2 regions of the Tersicoccus mangrovi genome follow, and region 1 is predicted to be linked to the other one. Evidence: predicted binding sites of a transcription regulator. Region 1 holds the regulator's gene; the other holds the start of a gene.
The links. Region 1 encodes HspR, which represses chaperone genes until heat shock. Its sites were predicted from a motif close to AAGTTGAGTCNNNNNGACTCAACTT; they were not measured.
Positions count from the first base shown of each region.

Region 2: V6N00_RS08410 (ATP-dependent Clp protease ATP-binding subunit) is a predicted target of HspR. The motif match lies at 1,814-1,838, and genes of this name have one in related genera.

Region 1 covers NZ_JBAJMW010000001.1:539,826-543,563, forward strand. The annotation lists gene V6N00_RS02640 (DEAD/DEAH box helicase) at 1-792, opposite strand, end outside; gene trmB (tRNA (guanosine(46)-N7)-methyltransferase TrmB) at 1,120-1,920, shown strand; gene V6N00_RS02650 (heat shock protein transcriptional repressor HspR) at 1,955-2,386, opposite strand; gene V6N00_RS02655 (DnaJ C-terminal domain-containing protein) at 2,442-3,452, opposite strand; gene V6N00_RS02660 (nucleotide exchange factor GrpE) at 3,576-3,738, opposite strand, start outside.
Region 2 covers NZ_JBAJMW010000003.1:483,746-487,483, forward strand. The annotation lists gene V6N00_RS08400 (right-handed parallel beta-helix repeat-containing protein) at 1-1,106, shown strand, start outside; gene V6N00_RS08405 (cyclase family protein) at 1,158-1,790, opposite strand; gene V6N00_RS08410 (ATP-dependent Clp protease ATP-binding subunit) at 1,916-3,738, shown strand, end outside.

The sequences.
Region 1 (3,738 bases):
GGACTGGGTGAGCTGCTTGGCCATCTTCTTGGCGTGGTGCTTGGTGCGCATGAACATGACGCGCCGGCCCGTGCCCGAGGCGAGCATGCGCACGAGGTCCTTCTTGCCGTCGGCATCCGTGAGGAACACGCGGTGCTCCATCGTGGTGACGGCCGCGGAGGACTCGTCGACCGAGTGCACGGTCGGGTTGTGCAGGTACCGCTTGACCAGCACGTCGACCCCGTTGTCCAGGGTCGCGGAGAACAGCAGCCGCTGGGCGTCCTTGGCGGTGGTGTCCAGCAGGCGCCGGACGACCGGGAGAAAGCCGAGGTCGGCCATGTGGTCCGCCTCGTCCAGCACGGTGATCCGCACGTCGGCCAGGGTCAGGACCTTCTGGCGGAGCAGGTCCTCGAGCCGTCCGGGGCAGGCGACGACGATGTCGGCGCCGGCGCGCAGCGCGGTCTCCTGCCGCTTCTGCGAGACGCCGCCGAATATGACGGTGGTGCGCAGACCGAGGGCGTTGGCCAGGGGCTCGAGGGTCGCGTTGATCTGCGTCGCGAGCTCACGGGTCGGTGCGAGGACGAGCCCGGTGGGGCGCGAGGGACGGCGCGTGACGCCGGCCAGGCGGGCGACGAGCGGCAGGCTGAAGGCCAGGGTCTTGCCGGAACCGGTGCGGCCGCGGCCGAGCACGTCCTTGCCGGCCAGCGAGTCGGGGAGGGTCGCTTCCTGGATGGGGAAGGGAGCGGCGATGCCGGCGGCGGTCAGGGAGTCCGCGAGAACGGAGGGTACGCCGAGGTCGGCGAAGGATGTCACGAGGGTGGAACCTCTCGATGGTCGGGCCCGCGCGCGAGGAATCACGGCGGGTGCGCCGGAAAAGGAAGGGCCGGGTGAACGGCGGGTCGTCAGATTCGCGACGCGTACCGGCGGGTGGTCGCAACCGGCGTGAGCCGGTGCGGCTGGAGCCGCAGGGCGGCCCGCGGGATCGAGCGGGCCGATGATGGCGCACCAGGACGGAAATGCCGTCCGACGTGCCGGTACCTTCTCGATCCTACGTCGCAGGCGCGTCGACGGGCGGATCGGGAGCGGCGTGATTGGTCACACGGGGTGCTGTCGGCGGCCGTCCCGCTAGGCTTGACCGCCGTGACGGAACACGAGGACGAGACCGCGCAGGCCGCCGACGGAACGCCGACGTCGAGCCCGGAGAGCCCTGCGGATCCCGGCGACCCGGGGCACGAGCACCACCGTGGCGTGCTCTCCTTCGTGCGGCGGGGCACCCGCCTGCAGGGCAAGCAGCTGGCCGCGTGGGAGCGCCTGAGCGGGCACTACCTGGTGGACGTGCCGCGTGCCTCGGCCGCGACGTCCGTCGACCCCGAGGCCCGGTTCGACGCCGCCAGCGCCTTCGGGCGGAGCGCTCCCCTCGTCGTGGAGATCGGATCCGGCCTGGGGGACGCCGTCGTCGCCGCGGCCGCGGCCGCCCCGGAGCAGGACTTCCTGGCCCTCGACGTCTACCGTCCCGGCCTGTCGGATCTGATGCGCAAGGCGGACACCGCGGGCGCGCCGAACATCCGGGTGATCGAGGCGAACGCGCCCGACGTGTTCGCCACGATGCTCGTCCCGGCGTCCGTGGACGAGGTCTGGATGTTCTTCCCCGACCCGTGGCCGAAGAAGCGGCACCACAAGCGCCGCCTGGTCTCCCCCGAGTTCGCCGCCCTGGTGGCGCGGGTACTGCGGCCCGGTGGCCGGTGGCGTCTGGCGACGGACTGGGAGGAGTACGCGGAGCAGATGCGCGAGACCCTCGACCAGGTGGCCGAGTTCAGTGCCGCGAACGAGGGGGCCGACGGCTGGTCCCCGCGGTTCGAGCGCCGCATCGAGACCGGTTTCGAGCGCAAGGGCATCGCGGCGGGCAGGGTCATCCGCGACCTGACGTACGTGCGGCGCTGACGACGCCGCATCCGGGCGGGTGTGCCGAGCGGCCTCAGCGCGCCGGTCGGCGCCAGAGCACGACGGCCTGCGAGCGGCCGCGTGGGCGCTGACCTCGAGTGAGGGAGACGACGTCGCCGGCGATGCCTGCGGCGAACACGCGGGAGGCGTCGACCACCCCGCCGGCGGCCTGCGCCCGGGCGAGCTCCTCGGTCAGCTCGGTGACGCGGCCCTGGAGCGCCCGCACCTGGTTCTCCAGCTGCATCACCCGGCGGATGCCCTCGAGGGAGACGCCCTCCTGCGAGAGGCGCTGCACCATGCGCAGGGCGTCCACGTCCTGCTTCGAGTAGCGCCGTGATCGGCCGGGCGAGCGCTGCGGGGTGACGATGCCCATCCGGTCGTACTGGCGCAGGGTCTGCGGGTGCATCTCGGCGAGCTCGGCCGCGACCGAGATGACGAAGATCGGAGCGTCGGCGTCGATGTCCATGCTCACTCCTCTCGCGTGGTGGGCGGACCCGTGGCGCCGGGTCGACCGGACCGATTCACAGGCGGGCGCGGGCGGCGAGGTCCCGTCGGGGATCCGCGTCGCCGGTCGCCTCGGCGAAGGCCTTGACCGCGTCCTGTGCCGCTCCGCTCAGCTTCTGCGGCACCGCGACCTCGACCTTGACCAGCAGATCGCCCGTGCGCTTCTTCGTGGCTACCCCGCGGCCCTTGACGCGCAGCGTCCGGCCGGACGGCGTCCCCGCCGGCACCTTGACGTTCACGGTCTCACCGTCGGTGGTCGGCACCGCGACCGACGCGCCGAGCGCGGCCTCGGGGAAGGTCACCGGCACGGTGATGCGGATGTCGTCGCCGTCGCGGGTGAACAGGTCGTGCGGCTTGACGTGCACGGTGACGATGAGGTCGCCCGCGCCGGCCGCCCCGGGGTGGCCTTTGCCACGCACGCGGATCTTCTGGCCGTCCCGCACGCCGGCCGGCACACGGACCTCGATCACGTCGCCGTCGCCCTCGCGCAGACCGATGGTCGTGCCGCGGATGGAGCCGGCGAAGGAGATCGACGTCGTGGCCTGGCGGTCGCCGCCCTTCCGGGTCGCCTGCTGGCCGTAGCCGCCGAACCCGCCGCCCCCGCCGAAGCCGCCGCCACCGAAGAGGTCGCGGAACTCGGGCGGCAGGTCCGAGGCGTCGAACCCGCCCCCGCCGCCGGGCGTCGAGTAGCGGGTCCGGGTGCGCCCGCCGCCGTTGAACAGGCCGCCGAAGACGTCCTCGAAGCCGCCGCCCGCCCCGGCACCGGCGCCGCCGGCACTGAACCGGGCGCCCGAGCCCATGGCACGGATGGCGTCGTACTGGCGCCGGTCCTCCGGGTCGGAGAGCACGGAGTTCGCCTCGGCGATGTCCTTGAACTTCTCCTCGGCCGCGGCGTCGCCGGGATTCTGGTCGGGGTGGTACTTCCGCGCGAGCTTGCGGTACGCCTTCTTGATGTCGGCCTCCGTGGCGTCCTTGGACACACCGAGGACCTGGTAGAAGTCCTTCTCGATCCAGTCCTGACTGGCCATGGCGTCTCGATTCTGCGGGAGTGACGGGGAAGTGAAGGACGAGCGGACCGCCGCCGTCGCTGGGTCAGCGCACGACGACGGTCCGTCTCGAGGGGGTGCCGGTCGCCCGGCACCCCGGAGGGATCAGGAGGCGACGCCCACCTGCGCGGCGCGCAGGACGCGGTCCCCCACACGGTAGCCGGAGCGCAGCACGTGGCTGACGTGGCCGGGGTCGACCTCGTCGCTGGGCTGCTGCAGCAGCGCCTCGTGGATGGCGGGGTCGAAGACGGTGCCGACCTCGCCGTAG
Region 2 (3,738 bases), on a different contig from region 1:
TGCGGCGGTACGGCAGCAACGCCAACGACGGCATCAGTGCCGGCGCGGTCTACATCGGCAACGGCACCACGACCGTCGAGAACACTGCATTCTCGTTCAACTCCGCCGCCGGGCTCGACTTCAGCACTCCACAGCCCTCCACCCGGGTCGCACGCACGGTGTTCGCCTGGAACGGTGACACGCCTCTCGGCGCAAACGGTGACTCGAGGGCAGGCCGCGACTCCGACTTCACCGTGGCCGACAACGTGTTCAACCACAACGTGTGGGAGAACCTCGGCGTCGGCTGCACCCTCTCCTGCGGTCAGGCTGCCGTGAAGCTGGCTCACATCCAGAAGTTCCTCCTGACCGGGAACCTGGTGGAGAACAGCGGCGGCAATGCCAGTGGATTGTGGTGCGACTCACTGTGCCGGAATGGCACGTACACCTACAACACCATCCGCAACGTCGGGGGCATCGGACTGTTCCACGAGGTCTCGGACACGGGGTTGATCGCCGGCAACATCGTGGACGGCGCCGCCGCCGGCATCCAGGTGACCTCCGCGAACACGAAGATCTACCAGAACACGCTCGTCCACATCCACAGGGACGTGCCGATCCGGGTCTACGACGACGCCCGTACGCAGGGCCTGAACGGGATCACGGATTGTGGCCCGGATGTGCGCAACGTCGAGGTGAAGTACAACGTCATCGCGGATTCCGACCACATGGCGTATGCCGTGAATCCGGACGGGAACGTCAGCGTGTCACCATCGAACACCATGCCGTCCCAGTACTTCAGCGCCTTCGACGACAACCTGGTCGTCTCCCGCGCGGGAGCCGACCCACTGTTCATGGCCTGGCGCAACGGACTCGCGTCTGCGGTCGACTACTTCAAGGCCGCTGACCGCGCGCGATTCGCCAGCACTTACGGCGGCTTCGAGTCACGGTCGACCTGGCTGGTCGGCGCGGCCGATTCTGTGATGCCGGCTGTCGGCACCGGGAACTACGCTCTCACTCCGGCGGCTGGCGGCGGCAAGCTCGCGGGAAGCCTGCCGGCCGACGTCGCCGCCGCCCTCGGCGTCAGTGCGTCGGGCAGCCGGAACCTCGGCGCCCTGCCCCGGCCCTGAGCCGGCACCGCTGACGGACGCGGATGGCGCGCGTGGACCTGACCCCGGGGATCAGGTCCACGCGACCGCCCGCACGGGCGCCGCGTCACCGCCGTCCAGCAGCAGCGGGAGGATGCCGACGCGCACGCGGGCGGGCAGCTCGGTCAGCCTCGCGAGGTTCTCGACGATCAGCCCGTCCGCGCCCAGCACCGCGGCGTGGACGGGCAGTGCGAGCGGGGCGTCCTGCAGAGTCGGGTCCGGGCTGAGGGTGTCGACGCCCAGCACGTGCATCCCCCGGTCCATCAGCGTCCTCACCGCGTCCTCGGCGAGCACCGGGTGACGGAGGGCGAGGGGTTCCCCGACGTGGCGGTCCCAGCCCGTCGCCACGAGCACGATCGGCGGGACCCTCGACGGCAGGGCCCCGAGCCGGTCCACGGTGATCGACTCGCCCGGCATCACCGCCTCGACCCGTAGTACGAGCGCCTCCCCGACGAGCTCGGCCGGATCGACGCGATCGACGGTGCGGCCACCGGGGATCAGGTGGGCCGGGGCGTCGACGTGCGTGCCCGTATGCGAGCCCAGCTCGAGGGCCGTGACCGCGACGCCGTCCTCCGGCACGGTGAGCGCCGGCCGCACCCGCACCTCGGGATCGCCCGGGACGACGGTCATCCCGGCACGGACGGGCAGCGTGAGGTCCACGATCATTCCCTCAGTCTGCCGCGGACCGTGATCTGAGTCGCCTCCGCTCAACTTTTCACGCCGCACGGAATATCCTCGGAAACACGACGTTGATACGAGTGAACTCAACTTCGGTTCATCAGGAGGAATCCATGCCCACGTTCTTCGGACCCGCCGCCGCCGGTAGTGGATCGTTCGAGGACTTCCTGGCCCAGTACCTGCAGGGCCAGCGGTCGTCCCGCGCGGGGCGGCCGGTCGACCTCACCCGCCTGCTCTCCCGCCGCACCCACGACGTGGTCGCCAGTGCCGTCCGGTTCGCCGCCGAGCACGGCCACCACGACGTCGACGCCCTGCACCTGCTGCGCGTCATGGTCCAGCGGGACGAGATCAGCGAGGGTCTGCGCCACCTCGGCACGGACCCCGCCGACGTCGTGCGCGCCATCGATGCCCGGCTGCCGGAGAAGACCGACGGCCCGGTGGACGCGACCCCGTCCCTCACCCATTCCGCCCAGCGCGTGCTGCTGGACGCGTACCAGGTGGCCCGCTCGTTCGGCTCCACCTACATCGACCCCGAGCACGTCTTCTTCGCGCTCGTCCTCAACCAGGACGCCCCCGCGGGTCAGATCCTCACCGGTGCCGGCATCACGCCGCAGTCCCTGCAGCAGGCCGGAGCCGAGGAGGCCGCCCGTCAACAGGGCGCCCAGGCTCCGCAGGGTGCCGGAGCGAACGGCGAGTCGATGCTCGCCAAGTACGGCACCGACCTGACCGAGCGCGCCCACAACCGCGAGCTCGACCCGGTGATCGGCCGTGCCGACGAGATCGAGCAGGCCATCGAGATCCTCGCGCGCCGCACCAAGAACAATCCGGTGCTCATCGGCGAGGCCGGCGTCGGCAAGACCGCCGTCGTCGAGGGCCTGGCCCAGGCCATCGCTGCCGACGAGGTGCCCGCCCAGCTGGCCGGCAAGCGCGTCATCTCCCTCGACCTGCCCGGCATGATCGCCGGCACCCGCTACCGCGGTGACTTCGAGGAGCGCCTGACGAAGACGCTCGACGAGATCGCGGCGGAGAAGGACGGCGTCATCGTCTTCATCGACGAGCTGCACACCGTCGTCGGCGCCGGTGGCGGCTCCGAGGGCGGCATGGACGCCGGCAACATCCTCAAGCCGAAGCTGGCCCGCGGCGAGCTGCACCTGATCGGTGCGACGACCCTGGGCGAGTACCGGAAGATCGAGAAGGACCCGGCCCTGGAGCGCCGCTTCCAGCCCGTCACCGTCGGGGAGCCGAGCGTCGAGGACGCCGTGCTCATCCTGGCCGGGCTGAAGGACCGCTACGAGCAGCACCACGGGGTCACCTACACGGACGCCGCCCTGCGCGCCGCCGTGACGATGTCCCACCGCTACGTCACCGACCGGTACCTGCCGGACAAGGCGATCGACCTGATCGACCAGGCCGGCGCGCGGTTGAGCCTGCGCCACGGCCCCGCCGTCGACGTCGACGCCCTGCGCACCGAGGTCGCCCGGCTGGAGGCCGAGAAGGAGGACGCCGTGGCGGACGAGCGCTACGAGGAGGCATCCTCGCTGCGCGACGCCGTCGAGATCGCCAAGGGCAAGGTGGCCGACGCCGAGCTGTCCGCGAAGCACGCGGCCGGCACGGCTGACGGCGCTGCTGATTCCGGCCGCACCGTGGACGAGGACCTGATCGCGGCGATCATCTCCCGCGCCACCGGCATCCCCGCCGCGCGCCTGACCGAGGACGACCGGTCCCGGCTGTCCCACCTGGAGGCCGACCTGCACGAGCGGGTCATCGGCCAGGACGACGCCGTCACCGCCATCGCCCGCGCCGTGCGCCGCAACCGCACCGGCATGGGTGACGCGGACCGGCCCGTGGGCAGCTTCCTGTTCCTCGGCCCGACCGGCGTCGGCAAGACCGAGCTGACCAAGGCGCTGGCCGCGTCCCTGTTCGGCGACGAGTCCGC